2 regions of the Priestia sp. JNUCC 25 genome follow, and region 2 is predicted to be linked to the other one. Evidence: a T-box and tRNA genes for the amino acid it is inferred to sense, from the RefSeq annotation. Region 2 holds a T-box; the other holds one or more tRNA genes.

Region 1 (9,458 bases), 830 kb from region 2:
GGATTGTAGGCTGCAACTCGCCTACATGAAGCTGGAATCGCTAGTAATCGCGGATCAGCATGCCGCGGTGAATACGTTCCCGGGCCTTGTACACACCGCCCGTCACACCACGAGAGTTTGTAACACCCGAAGTCGGTGGAGTAACCGTAAGGAGCTAGCCGCCTAAGGTGGGACAGATGATTGGGGTGAAGTCGTAACAAGGTAGCCGTATCGGAAGGTGCGGCTGGATCACCTCCTTTCTAAGGATTTTTACATGACGTACGTTTTGACACTTTGTTCAGTTTTGAGAGTTCAATCTCTCAATTATAGAAAGCATACTACTTTCTTCTTATTAGATAAGAAGAATTTTGGTTGCGATTGTTCTTTGAAAACTAGATAACAGTAATTGCTGAGGAAAAGTGAAACTTTTCTTTAATCAAATCAATAAATAACACAACATTATGTTGTACCATTTATTCGCTAATGGTTAAGTTAGAAAGGGCGCACGGTGAATGCCTTGGCACTAGGAGCCGATGAAGGACGGGACTAACACCGATATGCTTCGGGGAGCTGTAAGTGAGCTTTGATCCGGAGATTTCCGAATGGGGAAACCCACTGTTCGTAATGGAACAGTATCTTTATCTGAATACATAGGATATTGAAGGCAGACCCGGGGAACTGAAACATCTAAGTACCCGGAGGAAGAGAAAGCAAATGCGATTTCCTGAGTAGCGGCGAGCGAAACGGAATTAGCCCAAACCAAGAGGCTTGCCTCTTGGGGTTGTAGGACACTCTATACGGAGTTACAAAGGAACGAAGTAAATGAAGCGACCTGGAAAGGTCCGTCGAAGAAGGTAACAACCCTGTAGTTGAAACTTCGTTCCCTCTTGAGTGGATCCTGAGTACGGCGGAACACGTGAAATTCCGTCGGAAGCTGGGAGGACCATCTCCCAAGGCTAAATACTACCTAGTGACCGATAGTGAACCAGTACCGTGAGGGAAAGGTGAAAAGCACCCCGGAAGGGGAGTGAAAGAGATCCTGAAACCGTGTGCCTACAAGTAGTCAGAGCCCGTTAACGGGTGATGGCGTGCCTTTTGTAGAATGAACCGGCGAGTTACGATCCCATGCAAGGTTAAGCTGATAAGGCGGAGCCGTAGCGAAAGCGAGTCTGAATAGGGCGTTTAGTATGTGGTTGTAGACCCGAAACCAGGTGATCTACCCATGTCCAGGGTGAAGTTCAGGTAACACTGAATGGAGGCCCGAACCCACGCACGTTGAAAAGTGCGGGGATGAGGTGTGGGTAGCGGAGAAATTCCAATCGAACCTGGAGATAGCTGGTTCTCTCCGAAATAGCTTTAGGGCTAGCCTCATGTTGTGAGAGTCTTGGAGGTAGAGCACTGATTGGACTAGGGGCCCCCAACGGGTTACCGAATTCAGTCAAACTCCGAATGCCAAAGACTTATCCATGGGAGTCAGACTGCGAGTGATAAGATCCGTAGTCAAAAGGGAAACAGCCCAGACCACCAGCTAAGGTCCCCAAGTATACGTTAAGTGGAAAAGGATGTGGAGTTGCTTAGACAACCAGGATGTTGGCTTAGAAGCAGCCACCATTTAAAGAGTGCGTAATAGCTCACTGGTCGAGTGACTCTGCGCCGAAAATGTACCGGGGCTAAACGTATCACCGAAGCTGTGGATTGACATCTTAGATGTCAGTGGTAGGAGAGCGTTCTAAGTGCTGTGAAGTCAGACCGTAAGGACTGGTGGAGCGCTTAGAAGTGAGAATGCCGGTATGAGTAGCGAAAGACAAGTGAGAATCTTGTCCACCGAATGCCTAAGGTTTCCTGAGGAAGGCTCGTCCGCTCAGGGTTAGTCGGGACCTAAGCCGAGGCTGAAAAGCGTAGGCGATGGCCAACAGGTTGATATTCCTGTACCACCTCCCCGCCGTTTGAGTAATGGGGGGACGCAGTAGGATAGGGTAAGCGCGCTGCTGGATATGCGCGTTCAAGCAGTTAGGCTGATGAGTAGGCAAATCCGCTCATCATAAAGGCTGAGCTGTGATGACGAGGGAATTATAGTACCGAAGTTCCTGATTCCACACTGCCAAGAAAAGCCTCTAGCGAGGCGGGAGGTGCCCGTACCGCAAACCGACACAGGTAGGCGAGGAGAGAATCCTAAGGTGATCGAGAGAACTCTCGTTAAGGAACTCGGCAAAATGACCCCGTAACTTCGGGAGAAGGGGTGCTCTGGTAGGGTGTATAGCCCGAGAGAGCCGCAGTGAATAGGCCCAGGCGACTGTTTAGCAAAAACACAGGTCTCTGCGAAGCCGCAAGGCGAAGTATAGGGGCTGACGCCTGCCCGGTGCTGGAAGGTTAAGAGGAGGGGTTATCCTTTGGGAGAAGCTCTGAATCGAAGCCCCAGTAAACGGCGGCCGTAACTATAACGGTCCTAAGGTAGCGAAATTCCTTGTCGGGTAAGTTCCGACCCGCACGAAAGGCGTAACGATCTGGGCACTGTCTCAACGAGAGACTCGGTGAAATTATAGTACCTGTGAAGATGCAGGTTACCCGCGACAGGACGGAAAGACCCCGTGGAGCTTTACTGTAGCCTGATATTGAATTTTGGTACAGCTTGTACAGGATAGGTAGGAGCCTGAGAAGCCGGAGCGCTAGCTTCGGTGGAGGCGTCGGTGGGATACTACCCTGGCTGTATTGAAATTCTAACCCGCGGCCCTGATCGGGCCGGGAGACAGTGTCAGGTGGGCAGTTTGACTGGGGCGGTCGCCTCCTAAAATGTAACGGAGGCGCCCAAAGGTTCCCTCAGAATGGTTGGAAATCATTCGTAGAGTGTAAAGGCACAAGGGAGCTTGACTGCGAGACCTACAAGTCGAGCAGGGACGAAAGTCGGGCTTAGTGATCCGGTGGTTCCGCATGGAAGGGCCATCGCTCAACGGATAAAAGCTACCCCGGGGATAACAGGCTTATCTCCCCCAAGAGTCCACATCGACGGGGAGGTTTGGCACCTCGATGTCGGCTCATCGCATCCTGGGGCTGTAGTCGGTCCCAAGGGTTGGGCTGTTCGCCCATTAAAGCGGTACGCGAGCTGGGTTCAGAACGTCGTGAGACAGTTCGGTCCCTATCCGTCGTGGGCGTAGGAAATTTGAGAGGAGCTGTCCTTAGTACGAGAGGACCGGGATGGACACACCGCTGGTGTACCAGTTGTCTTGCCAAAGGCATCGCTGGGTAGCTATGTGTGGACGGGATAAGTGCTGAAAGCATCTAAGCATGAAGCCCCCCTCAAGATGAGATTTCCCATAGCGCAAGCTAGTAAGATCCCTGAAAGATGATCAGGTTGATAGGTCAGAGGTGGAAGCGTGGCGACATGTGTAGCTGACTGATACTAATCGATCGAGGACTTAACCAAACTTTTAAAAGCGTAAGCTTTACTCAGCAAACTGTTACCTAGTTTTGAGAGAACAAAACTTTTCAAAAAAGTCTTGCTTTCTTTTGGAAATCATGTATAATATAATATGTCTGGTGGCGATAGCGAAGAGGTCACACCCGTTCCCATACCGAACACGGAAGTTAAGCTCTTTAGCGCCAATGGTAGTTGGGACTTTGTCCCTGTGAGAGTAGGACGTTGCCAGGCTGTTATTATTCCACAGTAGCTCAGTGGTAGAGCTATCGGCTGTTAACCGATCGGTCGTAGGTTCGAGTCCTACCTGTGGAGCCATTTGGAGAGCTGTCCGAGTGGCCGAAGGAGCACGATTGGAAATCGTGTAGGCGGTTAACGCTGTCTCAAGGGTTCAAATCCCTTGCTCTCCGCCATTTTTATTTAATTAGCACAGTGGCCCGTTGGTCAAGCGGTTAAGACACCGCCCTTTCACGGCGGTAACACGGGTTCGAATCCCGTACGGGTCACCATTTATTTTTATCTACATAATAGTGGAGGATTAGCTCAGCTGGGAGAGCACCTGCCTTACAAGCAGGGGGTCGGCGGTTCGATCCCGTCATCCTCCACCATATATTATCATCGCGGGGTGGAGCAGTTCGGTAGCTCGTCGGGCTCATAACCCGAAGGTCGCAGGTTCAAATCCTGTCCCCGCAACCAAGTGGTCCCGTGGTGTAGCGGTTAACATGCCTGCCTGTCACGCAGGAGATCGCGGGTTCGATTCCCGTCGGGACCGCCATTTTAAATTTAATAAGGCTCGGTAGCTCAGTTGGTAGAGCAAAGGACTGAAAATCCTTGTGTCGGCGGTTCGATTCCGTCCCGAGCCACCATTTTAAAAACATTTGTTTTTAAAATGCCGGTGTAGCTCAACTGGTAGAGCAACTGACTTGTAATCAGTAGGTTGGGGGTTCAAGTCCTCTTGCCGGCACCACAGTTATTGTGGAGGGGTAGCGAAGTGGCTAAACGCGGCGGACTGTAAATCCGCTCCTTCGGGTTCGGCAGTTCGAATCTGCCCCCCTCCACCATTTACAGGGGCATAGTTTAAAGGTAGAACTACGGTCTCCAAAACCGTCAGTGTGGGTTCGATTCCTACTGCCCCTGCCAATTATAAAAATAACATTGCATATATACGTGGCGATTGTGGCGAAGTGGTTAACGCACCGGATTGTGGTTCCGGCATTCGTGGGTTCGATTCCCATCAGTCGCCCCATTTATAAATGATATGCATATTTCAATATTGGGCTATCGCCAAGCGGTAAGGCAACGGATTTTGATTCCGTCATGCGTTGGTTCGAATCCAGCTAGCCCAGCCATATATGCGGAAGTAGTTCAGTGGTAGAACACCACCTTGCCAAGGTGGGGGTCGCGAGTTCGAACCTCGTCTTCCGCTCCAATTTTAATAAAGTTATTTAGTCTTGAGTAAATGGCGGCATAGCCAAGTGGTAAGGCAGAGGTCTGCAAAACCTTTATCACCGGTTCAAATCCGGTTGCCGCCTCCATTTATTTACAAGCTGCCGGGGTGGTGGAATTGGCAGACACACAGGACTTAAAATCCTGCGGTAGGTGACTACCGTGCCGGTTCAAGTCCGGCCCTCGGCACCATTTATAATTTTAACTTGCCTTTTTTATTTTGCCGATGTGGCGGAATTGGCAGACGCGCACGACTCAAAATCGTGTTCCTTCGGGAGTGTCGGTTCGACCCCGACCATCGGTACTTTAGCTTTATTTGACAGGATGATTCCTGTTTTTATTTTTACTTATCGGTCGACAAATTTTGATAATATTTGCGGGTGTAGTTTAGTGGTAAAACCTCAGCCTTCCAAGCTGATGTCGTGAGTTCGATTCTCATCACCCGCTCCATACATATTGTTATCACAACGCAGTGTCTCGCTTTCAAAGCTGAGATGTTGCGTTTTTTATTTTTAACGTAAATATAGCGTCTATCTTTTCAAGATAGACGCTATATTTACGTACATCAGTTAATGACTTGATAGGTTGCTTCGCCGCCGTGAATTTGAATGAACATGTCACTTAGGGATTTAGTTAGTTTATAAGCCTGTTCTTCTGAAAGTGAAGGCTTTAAATAAATGAACTGTACAGCTTGTGTTGTCTTTTCAGTTACGTACGCTCGGTTAGAATCGACATAAGGGCTTCCGAAAGCTCCTAGGGCATCTTTTGAAATGATTTTATTTTCTAAAGAAATATTACGTTCATTTAGAGCTTCATAAGACTCTTCTTTTTTACCGATAGTAAATTCGATGGGGCCTTCTAAATTAGAGGAATCATAAATTCCAATTGGGACTTCATATTGCAATGAAAAAAAGTTATTAATGTCCACAGCAGAATTGATAGAAGGCAAATACGTTTGTTTTCCTATTCTTCTAATTAAAGCTTCTATAGAAGGACGGTATTTACTTGGATCAGTTCCAAATGTTTTGAAAAGCTTTCTCCACTCGCTAACACCTTCGAATTCTGTTACTTTTTTTGACTCAAGGTCGAAATAAATGGATTCTTGAAAGAGGCGCAGACGTCCTTTTAGCATTTGAGGAGAATCACCAACTTCAATATTTTTATACTGAATGATTCCCATTTTAAAAGAAGGGCAAAGCTGTTTAATAGCGGGCGATAATGTAAAGTTCATTTTTTTGATCCTTTCTATTATAATTAGTATTTGTTCGTTTATAGATACCATCCTATCATTTCATTGAGCGAGAAAACAGTTCAATGCATGAATATATAGAATTTCTTAGAAAGGAGGCCATTACTCACTATGAATGCGTATCAGTTGAAGGAAGAAATTATTTCATACAGCAAAGAGATTGGAATCGATAAGATTGGATTTGCGAGTGCTTCTATGTTTGATGAGTTAAAGAATCGATTGTTAGCACAGCAAGAGTTAGGTTATGCTTCAGGGTTTGAAGAACCTGATATTGAAAAGAGAGTAGATCCCACATTAGTTGTTCCAAAAGCTAGATCTATTATTTCAATTGCACTTGCGTATCCTTCTAAATTAAAGGATGCACCAAAGAGCACAAAGGAAGATCGCCGAGGAATCTTTTGCCGTGCTTCTTGGGGGCAAGATTATCATACGGTTCTACGTGATAGGCTTCAAAAGCTTGAAACCTTCATAAAAGAAAAAGTACCTGCAGCTATCCTTCAATCGATGGTAGACACAGGCGAGCTGTCGGACCGAGCTGTAGCAGAAAGAGCTGGTATTGGCTGGAGCGGTAAGAACTGTGCCATTATTACACCTGAATTCGGTTCCTACGTGTATTTAGGAGAAATGATAACAGATATCCCGTTTCCTCCTGATAAACCGATAGAGGACGGTTGTGGTACTTGTAATAAGTGCGTTGATGCGTGTCCTACGGGTGCGCTTGTAACAGGCGGTCAGCTGAATTCGCAGCGATGCATTGCTTTTTTAACCCAAACAAAAGGGTTTCTGGCTGAAGAATTTCGAAGTAAATTAGGCAATCGTTTATATGGCTGTGATACATGTCAAACTGTGTGTCCTGAAAATAAAGGAAAAGACTTTCATTTTCACCCTGAGATGGAGCCTGACCCAGAACTTGCGAAGCCTAAATTAAAACCGCTCTTAACGATGAGTAATCGTGAGTTCAAAGAGAAATTTGGACATGTTTCAGGTTCTTGGAGAGGGAAAAAGCCAATTCAGCGTAATGCCATTATTGCACTGGCCCATTTTAAAGATCAAACCGCCGTTCCAGATTTAATTGAGTTAATTAAAAATGACGTTCGCCCTGTCATTCGAGGAACAGCGGCATGGGCGTTAGGCAAAATTGGCGATAAAGAAGCGTTAGATACACTTATGAACTTAAGAGAAAAAGAAAAGGACCAAGAAGTAATTGAAGAAATGTCAAAAGGTATAGAGATGCTTCAAGAGATCTAAACCGTATTTTTATTGATAAAGTTAGCTAATGAGTCATAGCGTATAATAAACGCTTAGAAAAGTGGTGACATTATGCTAACAAAAAGGAATGTATTATATACTTTAATTAAAGCACGTGCGGACAGCTATGTAAAAGGTGAGCTGCATGAAGACTTCAAGCCTTTCATTGAACAGCAGTGTGAGCTAAAGCGGTCTCTTATAAAAAAAAGAGAAGTTGATGTTTTAAAATGTAATATGAAAGGTTCTATTCAATCTGCTCATACGGATCAGGAAGAAACTAGAGTATTATATAAGGTGCACATTCAGGCATTTTTAAAACAAAACGATTTTTTCTATATAGAAGAAGAAATTGAAGATCGTTTAGCTCTTTTTTATAAAGATACGCTTATTCAAGATGAGCTGCTGGTAAAGGACTTTTTTGAAGATGAGGTTGAAATGGATGTGGAAGAAGTAGAGGAAGACGAAGAAAGAGCCTCTTATTATGATCGTCTTGCGGCTGTTCAGTATGCAGAAAAATATTGGGATAAACCTAATGAAAGTTATAAGCAGTTTGAGGTAAACTGCACCAACTATATCTCACAGTGTTTGCATGCAGGAAAGGCGCCGATGCGGGGATATCCTAAAAAAGCAAACGGATGGTGGATGAGAGGGAACGCCTGGAGCTATAGCTGGGCAGTTGCTCATTCCATGCACAGCTATTTAAGTAACTCTAAATCAGGACTTCGGGCTGTGAGGAAATCTTCAGCAAGAGAACTTGTCCCGGGAGACGTTATCTGCTACGATTTTGAAGGAGATGGAAGATGGAATCATACGACGATTGTTGTAGCAAAAGACGGTCACGGTATGCCTCTTGTGAATGCGAACACGTATAATAGTCGAATGAGATATTGGGCCTATGAAGATTCAACGGCTTACACGCCAAAGATTAAGTATGATTTTTTCCATATCGTTGATCGGTAAGTCTTTCGTTTTAGCAAGTTAGTGGTATAATGATGAATAGATTTGTTAGCAGAGGTGAAAATTTGTGGGAGTACACGTAGTGTTATTTCAACCAGAAATTCCAGCAAATACAGGAAATATTGCGCGAACATGTGCAGCAACAAATACGACGCTGCATTTAGTTCGGCCGTTAGGCTTTTCAACAGATGATAAAATGTTAAAGCGAGCTGGATTGGATTACTGGGAATTTGTAAATGTGGTGTATCATGATTCATTAGAAGAAGTATTCGAAAAGTATCCTGAAGCAGGTTTCTACTTCATCACAAAATTTGGTCAGCAGCCACATACAACATTTGATTATAGTGACTTAGAGCAGGATCATTTCTTCGTATTTGGAAGAGAAACAAAGGGTCTGCCAAAGCACATTATTGAAGAGAACATGGAAAGATGTCTTCGTTTACCGATGACAGAAAATGTTCGTTCTTTAAATTTATCTAATACAGCAGCTATTTTAATCTATGAAGCGCTGCGTCAACAAAATTATGCTGGTTTATCTTAAGTAAAAAGCGAGGTTCAAATTTTATTGAACCTCGCTTTTTTATTTATGTCGACGATGATATGTAGTGGTTATTTTTTAACGCCCGGTTTATCATTGTATCCCGCTCTGAAGATGGATGCTAAAAAAGCAATTGTTACTCCTAATACTAAAAGTAAGCGCATTGATTTTCCTCCTCAATGTAATTAAAAGGATTATACAGCTACTGCAGTTAAAACCGACTTCCCATATCCCATGATGATAATAATGACAAAATAACTCTTCTAGAGACATAAGTTCTCTAACAAAGTTTAACCGTTCCTTCTTACTCTTTTATTATAGCTAATAAATACTTCACTGTGAATGCCTAGCAAGGACAAATTTCTGAATTTTACAATTTAAAAAGCATGTTCAAACATTTTGCTGCATAGATTGTATTAATCTTGTTCACTAGCACCATAACTAGTAGGGGAGGTCCTTTAATGGATATATTAAAGAAAGTTGAAAGATACCGCGAAGAAGAGAATCGTCTTAAGTGGGAAGGGACATTTGAAGAGTACCTAAAGCTGATTAAAGATGAGCCTTTAATTGCTCAGCCTGCACACTCTAGAGTATACAACATGATAAAGGATGCAGGAATTGAAGAGGTA
Region 2 (9,458 bases):
TTACTTTATATCCTTGTTCTTGAAGGTAGTAACATACGTTTTCACTGCGGCGGCCCGAACGGCAAATGAAAATATATTCTTTGTCTTTATCGAAATAATCCACATTAGCTGGAATATCATTCATACGAATGTGTTTAGCAGTTGGAATCATTCCTTCTGCTACTTCTTCATCTTCGCGAACATCAACTAAATGAAGTTCTTCTCCATTTTCAACACGTTTTTGAAGTTCTTCAGGCGTAATTACTTTTACTTCTTCCATCTTCGTCATTCCTCTCTATTCTTTCATTCAGCTTGCTATCGCTATTGTAGCAAATTCAAATACCTTTATGCCACAAAATAAGAAAAGCTTAAGCAGCAAGCCTGCCTAAGCTTTTCCAATCGTAGTTAAAGATTTAACTAAGCGCCTGATGTTAACCCGAAAGGCGGACATCAGGCGCTTAGGTCTAGAACAGAACCCCTGACAGCTCTTTAGTCAGGAGTTCTGTTCTACATCAATACTTAATTAGCTACGATGTTTACTAATTTACCAGGCACAGCAATCACTTTGCGCACTGTCTTACCTTCAATGAACTCTTTAACATCTTCATTAGCCATTGCAATATCTTGAAGCTCTTCACGAGATGCCTCAGCAGGTACGTTTACTTTCGCACGTACTTTACCGTTAATTTGAACGACAATTTCCACTTCATCATCTACAAGTTTCGCTTCGTCAAACGCAGGCCAAGCCTCATACGAAATTGTATCTTCGTGACCTAGTTTGCTCCATAATTCCTCAGTCGTATGAGGACAAATTGGTGCTAATAGCTTCACAAATCCTTCTACGTATTGCTTTGGCAGCACGTCAACTTTGTATGCATCATTGATGAATACCATAAGCTGAGAGATACCTGTATTAAAACGGAGGCCTTCGTAATCTTCCGTTACTTTTTTCACCGTTTGGTGATACACGCGTTCAAGCGTAGTGTCATTGCTTTCTTGAACCTTGCTGCTTAATTCACCGTTATCGTCAACAAGTAAGCGCCATACACGATCTAAGAAACGGCGTGCACCATCAAGCCCTTTTGTTGACCAAGCGATTGATGCATCTAAAGGCCCCATGAACATTTCATAAAGGCGAAGCGTATCTGCTCCGTGGCTTTCTACGATCTCGTCTGGGTTTACAACGTTACCTTTTGACTTACTCATTTTTTCGTTGTTTTCTCCAAGAATCATACCTTGGTTAAACAGTTTTTGGAACGGCTCTTTTGTTGGAACTACGCCGATATCATATAAAAACTTATGCCAGAAACGAGCATATAATAAGTGAAGAACAGCGTGTTCAGCTCCACCGATATAAATATCAACCGGCAACCATTCTTTTAATTTATCTGCATCTGCTAACGCTTCACTGTTTGTCGGATCAATGTAGCGTAAGTAATACCAGCAGCTGCCTGCCCATTGAGGCATTGTATTTGTTTCGCGGCGCCCTTTTTTGCCTGTTTCCGGATCTACAACATTCACCCAGTCATCAATGTTTGCTAACGGAGATTCACCTGTGCCTGACGGTTTGATTTCAGTCGTTTTTGGTAACACAAGCGGAAGCTGATCTTCAGGAACTGCAGTCGTTGTGCCATCTTCCCAGTGGATAACAGGAATTGGTTCACCCCAGTAGCGCTGACGACTGAATAACCAGTCACGCAGACGGTATGTTACTTGTTTTTCACCTTTTTCATTTGCTTGAAGCCACTGAATCATATTTGAAATTGCTTCTTCTTTATCTAAACCATTTAAGAAGTCTGAATTAACGTGCTCGCCGTCGCCTGTATAAGCTTCTTTTGAAACGTCTCCGCCCGCTACTACTTCTTTAATAGGCAGTTCAAATTTAACAGCAAATTCATAATCACGCTCATCATGAGCCGGAACAGCCATAATTGCACCGGTGCCATAGCTCATTAGAACATAGTCAGCAATCCAAATTGGCATTCTCTCGCCGTTTACAGGGTTAATTGCATAAGCACCAGTGAATACGCCAGTTTTGTCTTTGGCTAAGTCTGTACGTTCTAAATCGCTTTTGCTTTTAATTTGATCTAAATACGCTTCTACTGCTTCTTTTTGTTCGGCTGTTGTAATTTTTTCCACAAACGGATGTTCAGGTGCTAAAACGGCATACGTTGCCCCAAATAGCGTGTCAGGACGCGTTGTGAACACAGTAAACGTGTCGTCGTATCCATCGATTGTGAAGTGCACGTGAGCTCCTTCAGAGCGGCCAATCCAGTTGCGCTGCATTTCTTTAATACTTTCTGGCCAATCAAGCTCATCTAAATCTTCTAGTAAACGATCTGCATAAGCTGTGATTTTAAGCATCCACTGCTTCATTGGACGACGCTCAACCGGATGTCCCCCACGCTCACTTTTGCCGTCAATCACTTCTTCGTTCGCAAGTACTGTTCCTAGAGCAGGACACCAGTTAACAGCTACTTCATCCACATAAGCTAAGCCCTTTTTATATAGCTGTAAGAAAATCCACTGCGTCCATTTGTAGTAGTTTGGATCAGTTGTATTAATTTCTCGCTCCCAATCGTAAGAGAAACCTAACGATTTGATTTGACGACGGAAATTATTAATGTTAAGTTCAGTGAATTCAGCCGGGTCGTTTCCTGTATCTAATGCATACTGTTCAGCAGGTAGTCCGAATGCATCCCATCCCATCGGATGAAGTACATTGTATCCTTGCATACGCTTCATACGAGATAAAATATCCGTTGCTGTATAACCTTCTGGATGCCCAACGTGTAAACCAGCGCCAGATGGATAAGGGAACATATCTAATGCGTAAAACTTACGCTTTCCTTCATCTTCTGTTGTTCTAAATGTTTTATTTTCTTCCCAAACTTTTTGCCATTTTTGTTCGATCTTTTCATGATTAAAAGCCATACATAATCCTCCTTGTACGCTCCAGCTGTATTTAATTAAACTAAAAAACCCCTCATCCCTCAAACAAAGGGACGAGAGGTTGAATAAACTTCCCGCGGTACCACCCAAATTAGCACAATTATGTACTCACTCATTTTCCTTAACGCGGATAGACGGCAAATGTTACTTTACTTCACATTTACAACTCCAAGGTGAGTTCATGAACGCTCGTTTGCTGACTCGCACCAACCGTCAACTCTCTTAGCTCGCTTCGTTCACTACTATTCCTTATCATAGTTTTTACATCATACTACCTTGTATTGTAAATAATATGTTCGTAAACTGCAAGTTGTTCAACGGATTTTGTAAAAGTTTCTGCACTGCAGCACTGCTTTGTTGCTAAATCCTCTCTTTCATTCTTATATATGAACAACTTCTCCCAAAAACATACATCCACGGCCAAACAAAAAAGGATTGAGACATAATTAAATCAATCCAATTTAAAGACGAACAAATGGGATAAATGCGCTAGTATGAATCTCTTGGTTACACCACTGTTGATTTCCGTGCAAGACTTCTCTTTCCGCGGGCAGCCGATGAGCCTCCTCGTTGCTTACACTCATGCGGGGTCTCACCTATTTCAGGAGTCTTTGTCTTTGTCTTTCCCTCCACTCCACAGCTAGAAGCACCTAAACAAATGAAACCTACGTGCACCATAAACATGAAAAAATCCGAACGATTCATCGTTCGGATCTTCCTTCAACTAAAATACTTTTATTCCTGTCCCTGCTTCCTTTAGCTGCTATTATTAAATGCCCAACCCAAAAGAAAACAGGATAATCGCAAGTACAAGACCAACAAGCGGCACAATCACCGTCATTGCTGCAACTGATCCATACGCATCTTTATGAGTTTCTCCGCAAATAGAATTAATTGTTGTTACGACATAACCATTATGAGGCAAGGAATCTAATACTCCAGAGGAAATAGCTACTACGCGATGGAGAGCTTCTGGATTTACACCAGCATCTAGATAGTGAGGCGCTAAAATTGGCAAAGCAATCGCCTGACCTCCTGAAGCCGAACCTGTCATCCCCGCGATAACACTCACGGCAATAGCTCCCCCAATCAACGGACTTCCTGGAATATGCGTCATGGCATCTACAGCCACTCCAAACGCGGGAACAGCCTTAGCAACTCCTCCAAAACCTACGACAGCGGCTGTATTCCCAATAGCAATTAACGCACCCAGCGTTCCTTCTGAAGCTGCATTCCAAAATCCTTTAAAATGCTTTCGGTTCACAATATAAGTGACAATGATCCCGCTTAAAAGTGCGACAATCAACGCAGATTGCTGAAGTGGCTTATGAAGTGCAAAAGAAATAATGAGCACGACCACAAGCGGAAGCAAACTTAATAAAGGATTAGGAAGAGACTGATTTTCCGTTACTACTGGATCTTTCTCGCGTGATATAAAACGCTCTCCATTTTTAACTGCTTTTGAAATCAAGCGCTTTAACCACCAGTAGCCGAATACAGCCATCACTACTGCTACAACTAAACTAACTTCCCATCCTGCATACGGACTAGTCTTCAAATATTCAATTGGAATCCAGTTTTGGATTTCAGGCGACCCAGCTGAGGTCATCGTAAACGTAACTGAACCGAATGCTAAAGCAGCAGGGATAAACCGCCTCGGCAAATCGGCTTGTTTGAATAAGCTTAAAGCCATTGGATAGACAGAGAATGCTACTACAAACAGACTGACCCCTCCGTATGTTAAAACCGCACAGGCAAGGACAATCGCCAACACTGCTCTTTTCATTCCTAGTTTACTAACAATCCAGCGAGAAACACTATCAGCAGCCCCGCTGTCTTCCATCACTTTTCCAAAGACGGCGCCCAATAGAAACATTAAATACCAAGAAGCAATAAATCCTGTGAAACCAGACATGTAATTTCCAACAAAATTTGCTTCTCCTTCTTTCACCAGCTGCGGAAATAAAGGCATTCCGCTTGTTAACGCAACAACTAAAGCACTGAGCGGACCTGCTATAAATAAATTCATGCCTCTCATCGTTAATACAATGAGCAGCAATAATCCTCCAATTAATCCAATCATACTAAGCATGTTTAGCCCCCCATGAATTCATATAATTAGAAAACGCTTACATATTTACAGGTATATACTCCTTTCTTTGCTTGTCACAACCCTTACTATATTATTAAAGGAATACTGAAGACATTCCTACGTTTATTTAACAGTCAAAAATAAAACCACCTCTATTTATTTAGAGATGGTTAATGAACGCTGACGTTTTTCTTTTAATTTATAATCGTATATCCATGTTGTACACATGCTGAATAGCAATAGCCCAATTAATAAATAGCACAGCGTAGACATATTAAACGCATCGAAAATAACGCCTCCAAAGAGAGGACCAATCATTTTACCTGCAGTAGCCATGCTGTTAACTACGCCTTGATAAAATCCCTCTTTTCCAGATGGAGCCAACTGACTTGCAACAGCTGGAATGGCTGGCCAAACGAACATTTCTCCAATTGTTAACACAACCATTGCTGTTAAGAACTGCGGAAATGTTGTAGCATTCACCACGATAACAAAAGAAGCCACAAAAATAACCGTTCCAATTAGGACCTGTACTTTTAACGTTTTTGCTACTTTTTGAATGATGGGTACGATCAAAGGCTGACCGACTACAATTAAAATCCCGTTAATCGTCCAAAGCAAACTGTAGCTAGAAAGAGGTATATTCAGCTCACGCGTATGCGTAGCAATCGTTGTTTGCCACTGAACATACGCAACCCAGCATAAGACATACCCCGTACATAAAATAAGAAGAGCAGTCAGCTTCGTTTTATGCCCAATGCTCCCTGCTTCATTAAGGACATTCGTTTGTCCAACGGTAACCGAAATATGACGATATGAAAAAATAGCAATAAGCAGAAAAATAACGTATAAAATTGTATTAGCTAAGAAAATATACGTAAATGAATAAGACGCTACAATGCCCCCTACCGCGGCGCCAATAGCTACTCCTGCATTTTGAGCAACGTACATCGCATTAAATGCTTTTCTTCCGCCTTGTGGCCAAACGGACCCTGCCATTGCATACATAGATGGAAACACAATACCAGATCCAAACCCTACAACAACCAAGAGAACAACGTATGTAGGCCAACCATGGAAAAACACGAGTCCCACTAATGCAATAAGAGTAATAATAATTCCTGATAAAATGGATTTATATCCTCCGATTTTGTCAAAAAGAGTTCCTCCAAGCAAATTTCCTACTACGCTTGCAGCAGAATTCAGCATAAGAACAACTCCTGCGACGGATAACGACTTTCCTAAATGTTCATTTATATAAATGGTATTGAGAGGCCATAAAAATGAAGCTCCCGTTACGTTTACAAGCATACCAATAATCAAAAACCAAAGTGATTTGGGCATTGATCTCCCCCCTATCTATTCGAATGCCAACGTACATTCTAGTCTTTTCTTAAAGGGTTCGCAATGCTTTTACATATAGACAATTTATTTGAAATTCGCTGACTATTTAAAAAGGTGATTTCACATGACAATATCATGCAAAATCACCTTTTTACCGCTTACTTTTGCTTCGAACGAACCGGCTGTGCACGCTTGCTGTTTCGTGCTTTTAATTCTTTTACTGGATCAAAATCTTTTCCTAGCTCAATGTCATTGCTGTTGATCCCGTTTTTTGTTTTTTGTTCCGGATTATTTTGATTTGAACGCGTTGCCATAAAATCCTCTCCTTAATGCTGAGTTGTGATCAATTTATTTTGCAGCTGCTGAACTTGCAGGCGCATGCGATATAGCTGCTCTCTTTGCTGTGCATTTGCACTGTGAGAAAACTCTTCAATTTCTTTATAAGCATTTTCTAATTTTTCCTGTGCTTTTGTATATTCAGTGTCGTTATAATGTTCTTGCTTCATGCCTTCCTGCAACTGGCCTTGTCCAAAGCGAATAGCATCTTCACACTGTTGCATAAGTTGATCCACTGCTTGACGAGTTGTCATTCTCTATTCCTCCTATTCGTTCATTTCTGTCTTATTTTGCGCAACTTTACTTCCCTTTACGACAAGAAGAACCTGTTAAATATAAGCATCCTTAAATTTGTTTGGCACTTTTTCACGTTTTTGATACAATTTGTTGATGTATATTGCATGTAAAAAGGAGGTTGCTGATTTGAATCAGACAAACCCGTTTCCGTATAAATCTGAAAACAAACGTTATCATACCTGGAATTACCACTTACGTAACCACTTTGGCCATAAGGTATTTAAAGTAGCCTTAGATGGAGGATTTGATTGTCCAAACAGAGATGGCACAGTAGCTCACGGCGGCTGTACGTTTTGCAGTGCTGCCGGTTCGGGGGATTTTGCCGGAAACAGAGCGGATGACCTTGTGACACAATTTAATGAAATCCGTGAAAAAATGCATCATAAATGGAAAGACGGAAAATACGTTGCTTACTTTCAAGCATTTACTAATACTCATGCTCCTGTCGAGGAGCTTCGTGAAAAATATGAAGCCGTCTTAAAGCTTCCCGGAGTTGTTGGGCTTTCTATCGCCACGCGCCCTGACTGTCTCCCCGACGATGTGGTGGAATACTTGGCTGAATTAAATGAACGAACTTATCTATGGGTAGAACTTGGACTGCAAACTGTTCATGAACGAACTTCACTGCTTATCAACCGGGCACACGATCATCAATGCTATGTAGATGGCGTAGCAAAGCTCAGAAAACACGGTATTCGCGTTTGTTCTCACATCATTAATGGTTTGCCTTTAGAAACACCTGATATGATGATGGAAACGGTACGTGAAGTAGCAAAATTAGACGTTCAAGGAATTAAGATTCATCTGCTTCATTTACTAAAAGGAACTCCTATGGTCAAACAGTATGAAAAGGGCCTTGTTGAATTTCTTTCATTTGAAGAATATGTAAAGCTTGTATGCGATCAGCTCGAAGTAATCCCTCCTGAGATGATTGTTCATCGTATTACAGGCGATGGACCGATAGACCTCATGGTTGGACCGATGTGGAGCGTAAATAAGTGGAGCGTATTAAATGCCATTGATCAAGAGCTCGAACGTCGTCAAAGCTATCAAGGAAAATCTTATGAAAAAGAGTTGATGGAAAGATGAAAATAGAACGTATCCTGCCTTTTGCCCGCACATTGCTCACTAATGCTGTGGCTCAAGGAGATGTCGCGATTGATGCCACAGCAGGAAATGGACATGATACATTGTTCTTAGCTAACTTAGTCGGAGATACAGGTCATGTATATGGATTTGATATTCAACCTCAAGCCATTCAAGCAACTCAGCAGCGATTGACAGAACACCATGTAGAAAACAGAGTAACACTTATCCAAGAAAGCCACAGCAATATAAACATGCTTCCTCGTTCTATTAAAGGACGAGTCACGGGCGCTGTCTTTAATTTAGGTTATTTACCAGGTGGAGATAAAGACATTGTCACCACTTCTGAAACAACAATCTCTGCAATTGAGCAGTTACTTGATTTGTTAGCACCTGAAGGAGTGATTGTGCTCGTTATTTATCATGGACACGAACAAGGGAAACAAGAAAGAGACGATTTACTAACGTATGTCCAAAATCTTGATCAAAAAGACGTTCACGTTTTACAATATCGTTTCATGAATCAGCAAAACAACCCTCCCTTCATCATTGCTATTGAAAAAAGATAAGCCGCATATGGCTTATCTTTTTAACATTCGGTACAAGCGTCCGTTGATATAGAAAAAGTAGCTGAGGGCTCCCCCCGCTTTTATTAACCTACGTGCATTCACATGAACATGTTTTTGTGCCCGCACTTTTTGATCCGACAAATAAACGCCCAAGAGTCCTTTATAGATAAAGCAGTGAAAGTGATAATCCGGCAGTTTTTTAGCATATTCGTCCGCTTTTACGACAAAATGCAAAAAGCGATCCATCATTTGCTGATAATGAGGATAATAAAAACAAAAGTTCAAATCTCCTCCTGCTTTATCTTCTTCTTGGTCAATTAAATAATCGAGTAAAATATGTAAGCCTTGAATATAAGGAAAATATCCTGCTTTTATTTTCTGCGTCATTTCTTCGGTCATCTCTTCTTGAAAGCTATAAGCAACTAAACAAAAAATTCCTAACGTTGAACCAGAGCACGCTGAAAATTCATACCACTCCATTTCAGGAACACTGTGCCGGTGAGCATCGAACCAATTCTCTAATCGTGGAACTCTTTCCTTGATTTCAACATGCTTATGTATTTGCAAATCACAATAATAATTAGCTAGTTCTAATAAATGTGAAGAGACTATATGGTAATTACAAGCTTTTCGCAAGGACTGCTGACAAGTCTGGACAAGTCCGGCTAAGTATCCTCCGTCGTCTTTATCCGCTCGAAAACGATAGTAATCCCCAAGAGGTGCATGAGGAGTCAACGCATCTGGCATCGATTCATGTAAGGCGGCAAAATCTTTAGGGTCTAGCGAATTGCTGCGGTCACATA

Evidence for each region. A T-box is a leader RNA that pairs with one kind of tRNA and senses whether it is charged. The one in region 2 lies ahead of leuS (leucine--tRNA ligase), so its partner is inferred to be a tRNA-Leu.
Region 1: it has a tRNA-Leu gene. The T-box ahead of leuS (leucine--tRNA ligase) is inferred to sense a tRNA for this amino acid. The anticodon was not compared.

What each region holds. Positions count from the first base shown of each region.
Region 1 covers NZ_CM132211.1:404,129-413,586, forward strand. The annotation lists rRNA gene JNUCC25_RS02145 (16S ribosomal RNA) at 1-239, shown strand, start outside; rRNA gene JNUCC25_RS02150 (23S ribosomal RNA) at 465-3,400, shown strand; rRNA gene rrf (5S ribosomal RNA) at 3,510-3,625, shown strand; tRNA gene JNUCC25_RS02160 (tRNA-Asn) at 3,635-3,709, shown strand; tRNA gene JNUCC25_RS02165 (tRNA-Ser) at 3,713-3,804, shown strand; tRNA gene JNUCC25_RS02170 (tRNA-Glu) at 3,826-3,900, shown strand; tRNA gene JNUCC25_RS02175 (tRNA-Val) at 3,924-3,999, shown strand; tRNA gene JNUCC25_RS02180 (tRNA-Met) at 4,011-4,087, shown strand; tRNA gene JNUCC25_RS02185 (tRNA-Asp) at 4,091-4,166, shown strand; tRNA gene JNUCC25_RS02190 (tRNA-Phe) at 4,182-4,257, shown strand; tRNA gene JNUCC25_RS02195 (tRNA-Thr) at 4,283-4,358, shown strand; tRNA gene JNUCC25_RS02200 (tRNA-Tyr) at 4,369-4,452, shown strand; tRNA gene JNUCC25_RS02205 (tRNA-Trp) at 4,458-4,531, shown strand; tRNA gene JNUCC25_RS02210 (tRNA-His) at 4,562-4,637, shown strand; tRNA gene JNUCC25_RS02215 (tRNA-Gln) at 4,666-4,740, shown strand; tRNA gene JNUCC25_RS02220 (tRNA-Gly) at 4,746-4,820, shown strand; tRNA gene JNUCC25_RS02225 (tRNA-Cys) at 4,853-4,926, shown strand; tRNA gene JNUCC25_RS02230 (tRNA-Leu) at 4,941-5,029, shown strand; tRNA gene JNUCC25_RS02235 (tRNA-Leu) at 5,060-5,141, shown strand; tRNA gene JNUCC25_RS02240 (tRNA-Gly) at 5,214-5,287, shown strand; gene JNUCC25_RS02245 (B3/B4 domain-containing protein) at 5,403-6,068, opposite strand; gene queG (tRNA epoxyqueuosine(34) reductase QueG) at 6,198-7,334, shown strand; gene JNUCC25_RS02255 (amidase domain-containing protein) at 7,407-8,294, shown strand; gene trmL (tRNA (uridine(34)/cytosine(34)/5-carboxymethylaminomethyluridine(34)-2'-O)-methyltransferase TrmL) at 8,359-8,832, shown strand; gene JNUCC25_RS02265 (PrkA family serine protein kinase) at 9,291-9,458, shown strand, end outside.
Region 2 covers NZ_CM132211.1:4,644,929-4,654,386, forward strand. The annotation lists gene JNUCC25_RS24325 (rhodanese-like domain-containing protein) at 1-259, opposite strand, end outside; gene leuS (leucine--tRNA ligase) at 499-2,913, opposite strand; T-box leader at 2,978-3,196, opposite strand; gene JNUCC25_RS24335 (hypothetical protein) at 3,439-3,636, opposite strand; gene JNUCC25_RS24340 (GntP family permease) at 3,701-5,023, opposite strand; gene JNUCC25_RS24345 (MDR family MFS transporter) at 5,180-6,367, opposite strand; gene JNUCC25_RS24350 (hypothetical protein) at 6,526-6,681, opposite strand; gene JNUCC25_RS24355 (YtzC family protein) at 6,694-6,957, opposite strand; gene JNUCC25_RS24360 (TIGR01212 family radical SAM protein) at 7,127-8,089, shown strand; gene JNUCC25_RS24365 (class I SAM-dependent methyltransferase) at 8,086-8,655, shown strand; gene JNUCC25_RS24370 (tetraprenyl-beta-curcumene synthase family protein) at 8,668-9,458, opposite strand, start outside.